Regions from separate parts of the Bradyrhizobium sp. YCK136 genome, predicted to be linked through region 1. Evidence: riboswitches for the same ligand, from Rfam matches in the RefSeq annotation. Region 1 holds a riboswitch; the other holds the start of a gene.

Region 1 (7,679 bases):
TGAAATCGAGAAACTCGACGCGGCGCCGGCGTTTTGAATGGGTCGCGATGATCTTTCCGGTGGCGACTTCGAGCGCCGCAAACAATGTTGTGGTGCCATGCCGCTTGTAATCGTGGCTTTGGCCGGTCAAGGCGCGGCCATTGGGCAACTTCAGATAACCCTGCGCTCGCTCCAAAGCCTGGATCGAGGGCTTCTCGTCCACGCACAGCACAATGGCCTTCGCCGGCGGCGCGACATAGAGGCCGACAACATCGGCGGCTTTGGCCGTAAAGTTCGGGTCGTTGCTCTCGCACCAGGACTTGCGAGCCACCAGGTCAATCTTGTGGCTGCGCAGGAACCGCCAGACATATTGGACATCGACATCGCCCAGCGCCTCGGCCAGCAGGGGGCCGGTCCAGCGCGCAAACCCTTGCGGTGGCGGCTTATCCAGCAGCTTCAGAATCCGCTTGTCGGTCGTCTTCGTATAGATCGGCTGCTTGCCAGGCCGCGGCTTGTCTTGCAGCCCTTCAAGGCCATGGTCGGCATAGCGATGCCGCCAAAGGCTGACAATCCGCGGCTGGACCCCAACTTCCTTGGCGATCGACCGGGTGCTGCGCCCATCCGCCGCCAACAGAACTATCCGCGCCCGCTTCAAATCGCGCTGCAACGTCACCGGTGAGCGACAGCACGCCTCAAGCACCTTGCGATCTTTCCTCGAAAGGTGGACTTCTCTTGCTTCGGGTATCATCCCGACCTTGAATCACGACTCACGTTCCAAGAAAAATGGGTACTAGGGCCTAATAGGGCCCGGCAGGTTCGGTCGGCTCGTTCGTTAGCCGGGCAACAACCGAAATATGCCTTTAGTTTCAGGTACTTTCACCGCCTTCAAGAGGCCGGAAAAAGGCCTTGCGGAAAGGACCACACGGTTTTGCCGTACGCACGGCCCGCCATTTCGCCGCAGTTTTCCCAGCCCTGTCGACGGAGCCGGAAACTTACAGGCGAGACGAACCTGACAGCGTCGCTCATCCAGCACGAAGTCCTGGGCTCACGGAGAGCAATCCGCCCTGCCCTTAACTCTCGCGCCCGACGCTGCCGCGTCCACCGCAAGCCCGGCTCGCGAAACGTGACGACACAAGATCGCCCCTCAAGGATGAGCCGGGATGGGCGAGACGTACGCCATTTCCGAATTTCGGCAAAGTGGAATATTTTTGCGCAAGCGGATTGACCGACCGCGGGGGTGTTTTGCCCGTCGGGCAACGCAAGATCTCGTAGCCCGGATTTCACTGCGCTCCCATCCGGGGCTTTCAGAGGGCCGCTCAGGCCGACATCGCGCCCCTGCGCCCGAACGGATCGACCAGGCGGACGATCTCGCAGGCGGCGACGAGGCCGGCGAGCCAGACGGCGCCGGTCAGTCCAATCCGCGCCACGATGGCCGCGGTGAAGGCGCCCTCTCCGCCGAGGACCGGCGTCGCAGCGAGCAGCACGAGCTCATAGGCCGCGTAGGCGAGGACGAATGTGATCGCCAGCATCAGGGGCGTGCGGCCATGCGCCAGCGCACGGAGCGCGGCGGACGAGGCCGCGGTCGCGACGAGTGCAGCAGCGCCAATGACAAAGCCCCAGGCGATCGTGCTGCCGGCAACGGGATAGTGCAGCACGCCGAAGCCGATGCTCTGGTTCACGAGCCACGCGCCGCTGACGACGAGCAGTGCCGGCCGCAGCGGCAACATCGCGGCCGCGACGACCGCGAAGGCCGCAAAGGGCGTTGCGCAGGCGAGCGCAAGACTTGCGAGCGCGCATGACACCGCCAGCAGCGCAAAGCAGAACATCGATGCAAGGCGCGGCGCGACCGGATGGAGCCGGAAACGGTCGGCGTGAGGCGGCAGGGTGCTGAGAGCCATGAGTAATCTCCTTCTTTTCGAATTCTAGTCCATTCGGGAGCCTATGACAGCCCCCGTCGCGATCAGAGCCTTGATCAGAATTTGGCGCCGGCCTTGAGCAGATAGGTGCGGCCCGGCAGCGGATAGGCACTGAAGCGGCCGTCCGTGAAGGTGCTTGCGATCGCATAGTCGTAGTAGAGCGCGTTCAGCACGTTGTTGACGCTCAAAGACCAGAAGTAGCGCTCGTACTGACCGCTGAGCTTGAGGTCGATCGTGCCATTGGCTGGGATCGGCCGCTGTGTTCCCGCCTGGTCATTGTCCATGCGCCGCTCGCTCCAGAAGCGCGCGGTGGCGTCGAGCACCACATAGTTCTGCCAGATGTTCCAAGTGACGCCTGCACTCGCGGTGTAGCGCGACACCAGCGGCACGTCGTTGCCGGCCCAGACGCCCTCGCGAAACACGGCCCTTGTATAGGCCATGCCGGAGCGCAGGAGCAGAGAGTCGTTGACGCGATAGGACAGACTGGTCTCCGAGCCGTAACGGCGGGTCGGATCGAGGTTGGTGTTGTAGAACAGGATCGGACTGAAGTGGATCTCGTTGGCGAGGTCCATCAGATAGAGGCTGCTCTGCAATTGCAGCCCGCCTCCCTTGATGCGCAGCCCGCCCTCGACATCCTGCGAGGTCTGGGTCTTGAGCCGGAAGGTCTGCGGCAGCGGATTGAAGAAGGGGTCGAATGAAGGGCCCGACGACACACGCTCATCGACATCCGGCGTGCGGAATGCGCGCGCAGCGCGGCCGAACAGCGAGACGATGTCATTGAGGCGATGCTCGACCCCGAGGTGCAGCGCGTATTGGGTCTCGTCGCTCCTGAGCGGGAGCGCGCCGATGTCGGTGTTGAACGGAGCGGCGACGTCAAAATTGTCTCGCGCCGAGAGACTGACGCTCTGCCCGCACGCCATAGGAGACGTCAGTCGCCGGCGCCACACCCAATGCGTGCTGAAAATAGCCCGCAACCGTCTGCTGCCTGAGATCGTAATTGTGCCAGGGCGCGAGCCCCTGGCCGGCGCCGCGGTTCTGCTGAAAGCTCGCATCGTAATAATCGAGGCCGGTCAGCAGTTGCGACGGCATCCCCAGCAGCAAGCCCTTCACGCTGAGCCGCGGCGTGATCGACCATGTCGTCAGATCGGCATCGACATAGGTGGACGTGAACAACGCGGGAACCGGCGCCGGGCCGGAGAAGAACGCGCCCTGCTGCTTCTTGTCGCGCACGCCGCCGTCCACGATCAGATCGATGCCGTTGGCCAGGGTCTTCGTGAAGCCGGCTGTCGCGCTGAAGCCCTGCTGGTTGGCGTAGTTGAAGGGTGTGCTGGTGCCCCGTCGGTTGGTCGCGAGCTCGTCGACGCCGATGGACGGATCGACGGTGCGGCCGCCCGGCAATCGCAGCTCCTGATTGTCGCCGGTAACGGTGACGAAAGCAGTCAGGTCTGATGTCGTGTAGTTCAGGTTGCCGACGCCATTCTCCTGGACAAGGCGATTGTTGTCGCGGTAGCCGTCTGTCTTGACGGCATTGCCGTAGAACGAGGTCGACCACGGACCGGAATTGAGCGACGTCGAGACATTGCCAAGCCTGGTGTCGAACGAGCCGAAGCCGGCCTCGATGCGCGCGGCAACGGGCGGCCCGCCGACGCCGTTCCTGGTGACGATGTTGATCACGCCGCCGACCGCATTGTCCCCATAGAGCACCGCGCCGGCATTGCCGCGCGTGATCTCGATACGCTCAATGGAATTGAGCGGGACAGTGGAGAGGTCCACCTGCGCGATGTCGATGTCGTTCAGCCGCCGCCCGTTGATCAGCACCAGCGAATTGGCAGTGGCAAACGCGCCGAAGCCGCGCAGGTCGACGCTGGTCTTCGCGCCGATCTGGCCGCCATAGAGCGTCGTGATCTGGGCACCCGGGACTTGCGTCGCGATGATCTCGGCAAGCGTCTGCGAGGGCGCATGTGCGATATCCGCGGCCGTGATGACGGTCGTGGCGGCCCCGACGATGCCTCCGTTGCTGGCGACCGCCTCGCCGCCGGAGCCGGACGAGCCGGCGCCATTGCCTGCCGGCGCTCCACTCGGGGCTCGCCGCCTCGTCGTGTCGCCGTCGCCGATCGCCCTGGCGCGCGTGCGGTTCTGATCGTCGGGCCTGGTCACTTCGACCGGCGGCAGCTGCTCGGCGGCGGCTTGCTGCGCGAAAGCTGCGGGGAGATCGATCGCATGGAGGAAAACGGCAGCAACGATACCGGCGCGAAGGCGCCTGGCGGCAGAGACAATACGGGACACAGTTGTAACCTCGGCATGACGTCAGTGGCACGTCACAGCGAACGAGGCTTTACGGCGGAGCAATCGATTGCTCCGGTGAAGCTAATGCCTGTACTCCCCGACCGACATCTTCGCGTGTGACCACGGCTGACGGCAGGTCTCCTGGCTCGCGGGTCGTTACCTTACGTCGCCTTCCCAGGACCGAGATTCCCAGTGGCATATGACGAAAGATTCACCGCTTACAGTTGCGGGGGCAGCCGTGGCGTTGGGACAATCCCGGCGTTGGGACAATCTCGCACCACGTTCCCTTTTGATCTCCGTGCGGAGAACCGTCACCGATCAATCTACGAGGCGGCCGTACGGAGAGTCAATCGACCGGTTGAACGATGAGCTGCAAACGCGAGGCAAACACAATCAGTCAGGCTTCCGCACCGCGCGCGTCGTGACCACCGCCCGCTCTCCGGCATCGACAAGCTGGCCGATGCCGGTTCGGCCCGCGAGCGCGCAGCGGACGATGTTCTCGGCGACCGACCTGCGGAACCCATGATCCTCGCCCCTGGGCCGATTGCGGCAAATCCGATCCAGCGCCAGCTTCATGTTGATCCGTGTACGGGTGTCGAAATGCGCGCTGATCATTCGCCTGGCCTCGATACGTGATGTTGGGGCGGAAACGTCCGACGATCGCCCGGGTTCCGACACGGGATCGCGCAATAGAGCGGCCGCCTACGCCCGCCCTCTCTGGCGCTGTGCCTGAGCCCAGGCCACCGTGACGTCGCGCGGCGGGATGTCGATGCGCCGGATCGGCGTCAATTCGCCCGAGGCGGAGATGATCGCGGTCTCCTCGCGGCGACAGCGCGGACACACGAAGCGGACCTCGCTCGGGGACGTCGACCAGCTCGAGCGTTTGACGTTGGCCGCCATCGGCCACGCGTCGCACTGCGAGCACGACACCAGAAACCGGCCGGGATCGAGCATACCCATTCCATCCGACTCCGCGTCCTGCCTGCTCCTACCAATGATTATGTCAGGTGAATCGTTCCGGTGCCCCGACACCGTCAACCCCTCAATGCCCAAGGGGCCCGGCGATCCGGCCCTCAGGCTTTTGCAAACCGCTGGCCGATCAGTGCGCGCCCTTGAGCGTGCAGGACGTGGTGCAGGTGACCGTGTTGCCATGGTCGCACGCCTTGCAGGCGGCCACGCACTGGTTCATGTCGCGGGGGTTGTAGGAGCTGTAGTTCCGCACCGGGCAGGCTGCGGTCGAGCCGGTGATGTCCTGTTCCTGGTTGCAGGCCGCTGTCATGAGCGCGAGGATGAGGACCGCAAGCAGACGCATGGGATTGCCCCGAAAAAGCACCGGCAAAGCAACATCAGCGAGACACGCTGCATTGCAGCGAGTCCCGGCATTCCCACTGCGAGCCATCGCGAATCGCGACGCTCGCTCCCGTCAAAGGATGCGTGCCAAATGTTAAGAACGGATTGCAGCCGCCTTCAGGCCGCAGCGCTGGTCGCGACCGCAGCCCGCGTCTCGCGCGCAAGCTGATAATAGTGCTCGGCGAGCTTGAGATAGAATTCGCGCTTGGTGCTGTCGGTGGCGAGCTTGGCGATCAGCTCGCATTCGGCCGTGAGCGTCTCGAACCGTTCCAGCCTGTCCTCAAGTTCTGTCATCGGCGTGTCCCCATCAAACGCCTCAAGGACGATCAACCTAAGCCTGGGAAATAGGTCACGGCGAACATCGTTATCGAGTAGAAACAATTTTTCCCGCGGCGGCTTACTTCTGCTCCAGCCGCCAGGCACCGTCCCACCTCTCGTCCGGCGGATTGACCTCGAACTGCGCGATGCGGGCGAGCAGCGCGCGCGAGGGACCGTCGCCGGGGACGGCTTCGAGCGCCGCGTTGAAGGCGGCGCGGGCCTCGTCGAAGCGGCGGGCGCGATAGGCGGCAAGACCTTCGGCATAGTGCGTGCGCAAGCTGTCCTGCGCGGCGGTGAGCACGCCGGCCCTCGCCATCACCTCGAAGATCGCCTGGGGCGCGCTCTGGCCGGCGACCGCGAGACGATCGATCTCGCGCAATTCGAGGCGCTCACCGACCGCATCCGCCGTCGCCTGCGAGATCAGGATACGGGTGCCGTAGACCTTGTTGACGGCCTCGAGCCGCGAAGCGAGGTTCACGGCATCGCCCATCACGGTGAAGCTCATCATCAGCTCGGAGCCGATGCTGCCGGTGAGGACCTCGCCGGTGGCGATGCCGATGCGCAGGTCGCAGGGCACGGGCATGGCGCGGATGCCGAGCAGATCGGGCAATTGCTTCTGCAGCGCGGGCACCTGGTCGGCCATGTCGATGGCGGCACAGCCGGCAAGGAGTGCCGGCTCATCCTCCTCGATGAAGGGCGGGCCCCAATAGGCCATGATGGCATCGCCGATATATTTGTCGATGACGCCGCGATTGCTCCTGATCGGGGCCGACATCACCGTAAAATAGTGGTTCATCACCTTGACGAGGCCGCGCGGGGTCATGCCCTCACTCATCGAGGTGAAGCCGCTCATGTCGCAGAACATGATGGTCATCACCCGGCGCTGGCCGTCGATGGCGACCTCGGGCCGTTCGATCAGGCCCTGCACCACCTTGGGATCGATGTAGCGGCCAAACGTCTCGCGGATGCGCTCGTTGTGGCGCAACTGCTCGATCATGCGGTTGAAGGCGGCCGCGAGCTCGCCGATCTCGTCCTGGGTCGAGACGGCGATGGTCTTGTCGAACCGCCCGGCCTCGACCTCGCGGGTGCCGGCCAGCAACAACCGCACCGGCCGCGTGATGCCGCCGGACACCAGCAGAGCGAAGGCAAATCCGACGATCGCGGCGAGCAGGGTCACGATGCCCGACACGATGATGGCCTGGCGCTGGTGGCTCATCACCTGCGATGTCGAAGCGAAGACCTGTGTCAGCATGTCGGCGCGGATCGCATCGAACTTCCGATTGAACTGGTCGCGGATGGCGTCGATATGTTCCAGCGTGCCGCGGGCTTCTGCCATCTGCTTGGCGTCGACCTGCTTGAGCAGCTTTGCGTGGTCCTCGTTCAGGTCGCGGCGCAGCTCGGTGACGGCAGTCTCGATGCGGATCTCGATCCGCGCCAGCGCGGCATTGTCGGACGGCGTCCTCGGGTCGTCGATGATCGCGTTGATGAGCTTGCGTGCGCCCTCGGCCTCCTCCTCGATCTTGCGGTCCGCTTCCTCGAACTCGCGCAGGCGCGCCGCATAGGCCTCCTCGTCCGAGGACGCCTGCATCTTCATCATGACCATGCGCCGCAGCGCCACCGACCGCTCCAGCGAGCGGATATTGGCGCGCGCCAGATCGCCATAGGCCGGGATGTAGCGGTTGGTCAGCTCGTCCAGGAGGACGCCGACCTGGCTCGACATCACCATCGACAGGATCGAGGTGACCAGCATCAGGACGATCAATCCGAGGGCGATGCCGACGATCTTGCGTCGGATCGACTGGTTGAAAATCGGCATAGGTGCGGGGCAAA
Region 2 (7,679 bases), 1.0 Mb from region 1:
AGGACGCCGGCTGCGGCGAGCGGCTCGTGATCTTCGCGCGCGCGATCAGCGCATCCGACGAGACGATCGAGACCGTCACGCTCAACGCGGCGCGGCCCGAGATGGCCGACATGCGAACGCTGGTGATCGTCGGCAACTCGCAGACGCGCCGTGTCGGCCGCTGGATCTATGCGCCGAGGCAGGTGCGATGACCAAGCCACTGCATGATCTCGGCCACGCTCTCGACCCGCTGGCGCTCGGGCAACTCCGGCCGCGCGATCATGATCACGGGCAGGCCGAGCGTGCGGGCCGCGTCGATCTTGGCGCGCGCGCCATCGCCGCCGGAATTGCGGGCGACGATCCATATGACGCCGCGCGTACGCAGCATCTCCAGCTCGCCATCAAGCGTGAACGGTCCGCGCGACACGATCACGTCAGCCGGGAAGGGCAGCGGCGCTTCGGGCGGATCGACGAAGCGCAGTGTGTAGGCGTGCTGCGGTTTATTCCCGAACGGCGCGATGTGCTGGCGGCCGATGGCGAGGAACACGTTTGCCGGCGACTCGGGCAGAGCGGCGACCGCTGCATCGACGTCGCCGACCTCGATCCAGTTGTCACCGGGTGTTTTAGCCCAGGGGGTGCGTTCGAGCGCGATCAACGGCGTGCCGGTTTCCGCGCATGCCGCGACGGCGTTGCGGCTCATCTCGGCAGCGAAAGGATGCGTCGCGTCGATCACATGCGTGATGCCTTCACGGCGAATGTAATCGGCGAGCCCGCACACGCCGCCGAAGCCGCCGACGCGGGTCGGCAGCGGCTGGTCGGCAGGCGCACGGGTGCGGCCGCCATAGGAATAGACGGCATCCATGCTGGCGTGCGCGATCTCCGCGGCAAGCTGACTCGCATCGCTCGTTCCGCCCAGAATGAGGGCGCGTGTCATGGCTGATCCCTGGCTGACCATCATCGGTATCGGCGAAGATGGCCTTGCCGGGCTGTCGGACGCAAGCCGAAAGGCGCTGCGTGAGGCCGAAACCATCTTCGGTGGTGAGCGTCATCTCGCGCTTGCCGGTGTGACCGGGCGCGGCCATCCGTGGCCGGTGCCGTTCGATGCGGAGGCCGTGCTCAGCCGCCGCGGCCGGCCGACCGCGGTGCTGGCCTCCGGCGATCCGTTCTGGCACGGCGCCGGCGCAAGCCTTGCCGAGAAGCTTGAGGCGGGTGAGTGGGTCGCACATTCTGCGCCGTCGACATTCTTGCTCGCCGCTGCGCGGCTCGGCTGGCGTCTTGAATCCGTCGTCTGCCTCGGTCTCCACGCCGCGCCCTTCGAGCGCCTCGTGCCACACCTTGCGCCTGGCGCGCGCATCATTTGCCTCGTGCGTGACGGCAAGGCCGCAGGCGACCTTGCAAAGTGGCTGAGCGAGCGCGGATGGGGCGCCTCGGCATTCTGGACTCTCGCCGCGCTCGGCGGGCCACGCGAAAGCATTGCGGAACATCGTGCCGATGGTTTTACTGGCGATCTCGCCGGAAACCTGGTCGCGGTGGCCGTGGAGGCGAAGGGAGCTCAGGGCATTCCTCGCAGCTCGGGACTTCCCGACGATCTCTTCGCTCATGACGGCCAGATCACCAAGCGGCCGGTGCGTGCGCTCGCGATTTCTGCGCTGGCACCACGCCCGGGCGAACGGTTGTGGGATATCGGCGCCGGATCGGGTTCGATCTCGGTCGAGTGGGCGCTTTGCGGCGGGACGGCGACGGCAATCGAGATGCGCGAAGATCGCGCCGCGAATATCCGCAGCAATGCGGCGGCGTTCGGATTGGCGCATCGGATCGCTGTTGTCACGGGCCGTGCGCCAGAGGCTCTCGCCGGGCTGGACGCGCCGGATGCGGTCTTCTTCGGCGGCGGTCTCGATAGCGCGATGTTCGATGCCATCTGGTCGCGCATCGGGGCAGGCACACGGCTCGTTGCGCATGCGGTGACGCTGGAGACGGAAGCGCTGCTTGGCGAACTGCACCAGCGCCACGGCGGCGAGTTGATGCGGGTCGAGATCGCCCATGCCGGCCCGCTCGGCCGCTACCGATCCTGGGAAGCGGCGCGTCCCGTGGTGCAGTGGAGTGCGGTCCGATGAAGGTCGCCGGGCTCGGATTCAGGCAGGATGTCACGCTGGCCTCGTTGCGTGAGGCGCTGCTGGCGGCGGGCGGCGCTGAAGACCTTGCGGCGGTGGCGACCGTCAGCGACAAGGCCGATGTAGAAGCGCTGCAGCAGCTCGCGCGCGAATGCGGTGTGCCGATCAGGGCGGTGTCGCCCGAGGTGCTGGCCGGCATCGACACGCCGACGCAGTCCAGGCTCATCGCGGAAAAGTTCGGGACCGGATCGGTCGCCGAAGCCGCGGCGCTCGCCGCGGCCGGCCCTCGCGCCCGATTGATTGCGACCCGGGTGATTTCGCAGGACCGTACCGCGACGGCCGCGATCGCGGAAGGAGACGGTGCATGACGGTGCATTTCATCGGCGCCGGGCCGGGTGCTCCCGATCTGCTGACGTTGCGCGGACGCGACCTGATCGCCGCCTGTCCGGTCTGCCTCTATGCTGGCTCGCTGGTGCCTGAGGGCGTGCTGGCGCATTGCCCGCCGGGCGCGCACATCGTCAACACCGCGCCGTTGTCGCTTGACGAGATCATCGCGGAGATCGCCGCCGCGCATGCGGACGGCAAGGACATCGCGCGGCTGCATTCCGGCGATCTCTCGATCTGGTCGGCGATGGGCGAGCAGCTCCGCCGTCTCCGTGCGCTTGACATTCCCTTCACCGTGACGCCCGGCGTTCCGTCTTTCTCGGCCGCCGCCGCGGCACTCGAGGTGGAGCTGACTTTGCCGGGGCTCGCTCAGACCGTGGTGCTGACGCGCACGCCGGGCCGCGCCAGTGCGATGCCCGAAGGGGAGAAGCTCGCCGCCTTCGCTGCGACCGGTGCGACACTCGCCATCCATCTGTCGATCCATCTGCTCGACCAGGTGATTGCGGAGCTGCTGCCTCACTACGGCGCGGATTGCCCGGTCGCCATCGTCTGGCGCGCGAGCTGGCCGGACCAGTGCATCGTCCGCGCCACGCTTGCGACGCTCGATGCCGCCGTCGGCGCCGAGATGGAACGCACCGCGCTCATTCTCGTCGGCAAGACGCTTGGCGCCGCGGATTTCGACGAGAGCCGCCTCTATGCCGCCGACTACGACCGCCGCTATCGGCCGGTCGGCGCCGAGCCGCGCTTTCCGGAGGCCTCCTGATGCCGGCAGGGCTCGTCATCTCCGCGCCTGCCTCCGGTGTCGGCAAGACGACGCTGACGCTGGCGCTCGCGCGCGCCTGGCGCAATCGCGGACTGAGCGTGCAGTGTTTCAAGAGCGGGCCCGACTATATCGACCCCGCCTTCCATGCCGCTGCGACGGGCCGCGCTTCCGTCAACGTCGATAGCTGGGCGATGGATCGCGGGGGAATCGCGCATCTCGTCGGCCGCGGCGCCGACGCCGATGTCGTGCTTGCCGAGGGCTCGATGGGTCTGTTCGACGGCGTCGCCGCGCGTGGCGTCTCCGGCACAGGCGCCACCGCCGACATTGCGGAGATGCTGGGTTGGCCGGTGCTGCTGGTGATAGATCCCTCGGGACAGGCGCAGACGGCGGCGGCGATCGCTGCGGGCCTTCGCGACTACCGCCCGGGCGTGCGCCTTGCCGGCGTCGTGCTCAATCGCGTCGCCAGCCCGCGCCATGAAGACCTCGTACGGCGCGCGCTTGACGACGCCGGTATCGCCGTGTTCGGCGCGCTGCCGCGCCATGCCGAGATCAGCCTGCCGAAGCGGCATCTCGGCCTGGTGCAGGCCGAGGAGCAGGCGGAGATCGGAAAACTAATCGACGAGGCCGCGCGTTTCGTCGCCGAGCATGTCGATCTCGATGCGGTGCTGCAATCGGCTGCCGCCTGGGCGCCGCAACCCGCTGCGAACGGTCTGAACGTGACGCCGCCCGGGCAGCGCATTGCGCTTGCCCGCGATGCGGCATTCTCCTTCGTCTATCCGCATATGCTGGAAGCCTGGCGCGCGGCGGGTGCCGACATCTCGACCTTCTCGCCGCTTGCCGATGAGGCGCCCGACGCAAGCGCCGATGTCTGCTGGCTGCCCGGCGGCTATCCCGAGCTTCATGCCGGGAAGATCGCGGCCAACGCGCGCTTTCGCAGCGGCTTGCGCGCCTTCGCCGAGACACGACCGGTGCATGGTGAATGCGGAGGCTATATGGTGCTCGGAACCGCTTTGACCGACGCCGACGGTGTCCGCCATGAGATGGCGGGCCTGCTCGGCCTGGAGACGAGCTTTGCCAAACGCCGCATGCATCTGGGCTATCGTCTCGCCGAACTCGCCGCACCGATGCCGGGACATAGCCCCGGCGCGCGCCTGCGCGGCCACGAATTCCACTATTCGACGATTGCCGCCCAGCCCGACACGCCGCTCGCGGTCGTGCACGACGCGACCGGTGCGGTCATCGCAGAAACCGGTTCGCGCCGAGGCAATGCCACCGGCACGTTCTTCCATCTGATCGCGGAGGACCGGTGAGCGGTTTTGTCTCCTTCATCTCCGCCGGTCCCGGCGACCCCGAGCTTCTCACGCTTAAGGGTGCCGCGCGGCTGCGCGAGGCCGATGTCGTGCTTTATGACGACCTCGCGTCCGGCGCGATTCTCGATCTCGCCCGTCCCGGCGCCAATCTCGTTGCGGTCGGGAAACGGGCCGGGCGGCCCTCGACCAAGCAGCATCACGTCAACCGCCTGCTGGTCGATTATGCCGCGACCGGCGCGCGCGTGGTGCGGTTGAAGTCGGGCGACGCCGGCATCTTCGGACGGCTCGAGGAGGAGCTCGAAACGCTGCGCGAGGCCGGCATCGGCTACGAGATCGTTCCCGGCGTCACCTCGGCCTGCGTGGCCGCTGCGCAAGCCGGCATCCCCCTGACCCGGCGCCACACCTCGCGTCGCGTGCAGTTCGTGACCGGAGCCGACGTCACCGGCGAGCTGCCGCAAAACCTGAACTGGGCGGCGCTGGCCGATCCGGAGGCGACCACCGTGGTCTATATGGGCCGCCGCACCTTTCCGGCGCTTGCCGCAAAATTGATCGCTCACGGCCTCGCGCCGACCACCCCGGCGCTGTTCGCCGAATCCCTCGGCCGCCCCGACGAGCGGCTGGTCCGCACCACGATTGCCGAGCTTGCCGAGCAGCTTGCGCGGGGCGGGGCTGCCTCGACGGCCGCCGTGATCCTGTTTGGCGCACTGGCGGGAGAATACCCGTCATGACGGCCACCGCCGCCGTTCGGCCCTTGACGCAGGCTGCGCGAAAGGGGCACACAGGACAAGCATGGTGCTCGAGGTGGCGCAAAGCGCCGGAGCATAATCGGGAATGGGGATGGGCGGACCCAGTTGCGGCGCCCAAAACCCCAGCCGCCCCCGCGACTGTAAGCGGTGAGGGGCTCCGAACCGCCACTGGGCCGCAAGGTCCGGGAAGGCCGGAGAACCCCAGTGAACCGCGAGCCAGGAGACCGGCCGTGCATGTTTTGAGGCCAAGGCCGTCGGGTGTGACGGCAGGAAAGGACTGAGCCATGCATATCGAACCCGGGATCGTGACGGGCGCCAAGCTCGTGTTGAGTTACGCAACCGGCATCGCCGCAGGCGGCGTTGCGCTGAAGCTTGCGGTCGAGACCGTGCGCGAGCAGGGCGTCACGTCGTTCGCGGCGCGGACACTCGCCACCACGGGCCTCGTGTTCACCTTCTTCGAGATCCTGCCGCACTTCCCGGTCGGCGTGTCCGAGGTGCACTTCATCCTCGGCTCGACCTTGTTCCTGCTGTTCGGTGCTGCGCCCGCGGCCTTCGGCCTCGCGCTCGGCCTGCTGTTCCAGGGCGTCTTCTTCGAGCCGGCCGACCTGCCGCAATACGGCATGAACGTCACCACGCTGCTGGTGCCGCTGTTCGCGATCCAGGCGATCGCCACGCGGATCATTGCCCGCAACACCGCCTATGTCGATCTCAGGTATCGCCAGGCGCTGGCGCTTTCGACGACCTATCAGGCCGGCGTCATCGGCTGGGTGGCGTTCTGGGCGCTCTATGGCTCCGGTTTTGCCATGACCAACCTCGTCAACATTGCGACCTTCGCGGCCTCCTATGCGCTCGTCATCGTGATCGAGCCGCTGGCCGATCTCGCCGTGCTGGCGCTGGCGAAGTCGCTGCGCGGCGTCACCGCGCCCGGCCTCGTCACCCCGCGCCTGCACAACGCGGCCTAAGAGACAAGCGAAAGGGCGGCCGTCATGGCCGCCCTTCGCGAACATGATGCTCACTCTCTCCCTGATAGGCATCGGTTGCGGCGATCCCGAGCAGCTCACGCACGCCGCGACCCGCGCCATCAACGCGGCCGATCTCGTCCTGATCCCGCGCAAGGGGAGCGCAAAGTCCGATCTCGCCGATCTCAGGCGGACGATCTGCGCGGATGCGCTGACCAGCGACAACACGCGTATCGCCGAGTTCGATCTTCCCGTGCGCGACGCAGGCGAGGCGGACTACCGCAAGGGCGTCGACGATTGGCACGATGCGGTCGCCGCGAAATGGTCGCAGACCATCACGAGCCATCTCGAAGGGGATGGCAGGGTCGCGCTGCTAATCTGGGGCGATCCGTCGCTCTACGATTCCTCGCTGCGCATTGCGGGCCGGCTCGATCCCTTGCCGGAGATCGAGGTCATCCCCGGCATCACGTCGATCCAGGCGTTGTGCGCGGCGCATGCGCTGCCGCTCAACGACATCGGCGAGCCCTTTCTGGTCACGACAGGCCGCCGCTTGCGTGAAGGCGGCTGGCCGGTAAGCGCAGACACCGTGGTCGTGATGCTCGATGGCGGCACGGCGTTTCAGTCGCTCGATCCGGTCGGGCTCCAGATCTGGTGGGGCGCCTATCTCGGCATGCCCGATCAGATCATCATGTCCGGCGCGCTGGCCGAGGTGGGCCCGCGCATCGCCGCGCTGCGGCAGGAGGCGCGCGAGCGGCACGGCTGGATCATGGACTGCTACATCCTCAAGCGCAGGCCGTAAGCGAGGCAGCATGCTCCCCGAATGGGTCTACTATAAGTGCCCCGAGATCTCCGCGGTCCATCGCGACGCGGCGATCGTGCGGCAGGCGCAACTGACGAAGCCGACCGGCGCGCTCGGCCGGCTCGAGCAGCTCGCGATCGAGCTCGCGGGCCTGCAAGCGACCGAGCAGCCACGCGCGGCACGCGTGCCGATCATCATCTTCGCGGGCGACCACGGCATCGTTGCGCAAGGCGTGTCGGCCTATCCGCAAGCCGTGACCATCGCGATGATGGCGAACTTCGCCTCGGGCGGCGCCGCGATCTCGGTGCTGGCGCGTGAGTTGGGTTCGCACCTGGAAGTCGTTGACGCCGGCACACTGGCGCAAGACGAGATGATAGGCATCGTCACCGACAAGCCGCGCAGCGGCACGCGCGATTTCAGCGTCGAGGCTGCGCTCACGCCTGCAGAGCTGGCCTTCGCCTTCGAGGCCGGCGAGCGTGCGGTTGCGCGCGCGGCAGCCGGCCAGCCCGATCTTCTGATCTTCGGCGAGATGGGTATCGGCAACACCACGACCTCGGCGGCGATCGCGGCGAGTCTGCTCGGCGTGAGCGCCGAAGAAATCGCGGGCAGCGGCACCGGCGTCGATGCC

What was found. Region 1 has a riboswitch for cobalamin ahead of ACFLEY_RS25390 (TonB-dependent receptor). Riboswitches for the same ligand answer to the same signal wherever they lie in the genome.
Region 2: another riboswitch for cobalamin. It lies ahead of ACFLEY_RS30015 (energy-coupling factor ABC transporter permease); the one in region 1 lies ahead of ACFLEY_RS25390 (TonB-dependent receptor).

What each region holds. Positions count from the first base shown of each region.
Region 1 covers NZ_CP172424.1:5,172,199-5,179,877, forward strand. The annotation lists gene ACFLEY_RS25380 (IS630-like element ISRj1 family transposase) at 1-727, opposite strand, end outside; gene ACFLEY_RS25385 (hypothetical protein) at 1,296-1,877, opposite strand; partial or broken gene ACFLEY_RS25390 (TonB-dependent receptor) at 1,952-4,181, opposite strand; cobalamin riboswitch at 4,295-4,509, opposite strand; gene ACFLEY_RS25395 (hypothetical protein) at 4,575-4,796, opposite strand; gene ACFLEY_RS25400 (hypothetical protein) at 4,884-5,141, opposite strand; gene ACFLEY_RS25405 (hypothetical protein) at 5,281-5,493, opposite strand; gene ACFLEY_RS25410 (hypothetical protein) at 5,649-5,825, opposite strand; gene ACFLEY_RS25415 (adenylate/guanylate cyclase domain-containing protein) at 5,929-7,665, opposite strand.
Region 2 covers NZ_CP172424.1:6,181,881-6,189,559, reverse strand. The annotation lists gene cobJ (precorrin-3B C(17)-methyltransferase) at 1-191, shown strand, start outside; gene ACFLEY_RS30045 (cobalt-precorrin-6A reductase) at 167-913, opposite strand; gene cbiE (precorrin-6y C5,15-methyltransferase (decarboxylating) subunit CbiE) at 912-2,093, shown strand; gene ACFLEY_RS30035 (cobalamin biosynthesis protein) at 2,090-2,458, shown strand; gene cobM (precorrin-4 C(11)-methyltransferase) at 2,455-3,237, shown strand; gene ACFLEY_RS30025 (cobyrinate a,c-diamide synthase) at 3,237-4,547, shown strand; gene cobA (uroporphyrinogen-III C-methyltransferase) at 4,544-5,275, shown strand; cobalamin riboswitch at 5,330-5,541, shown strand; gene ACFLEY_RS30015 (energy-coupling factor ABC transporter permease) at 5,578-6,255, shown strand; gene cobF (precorrin-6A synthase (deacetylating)) at 6,302-7,051, shown strand; gene cobT (nicotinate-nucleotide--dimethylbenzimidazole phosphoribosyltransferase) at 7,062-7,679, shown strand, end outside.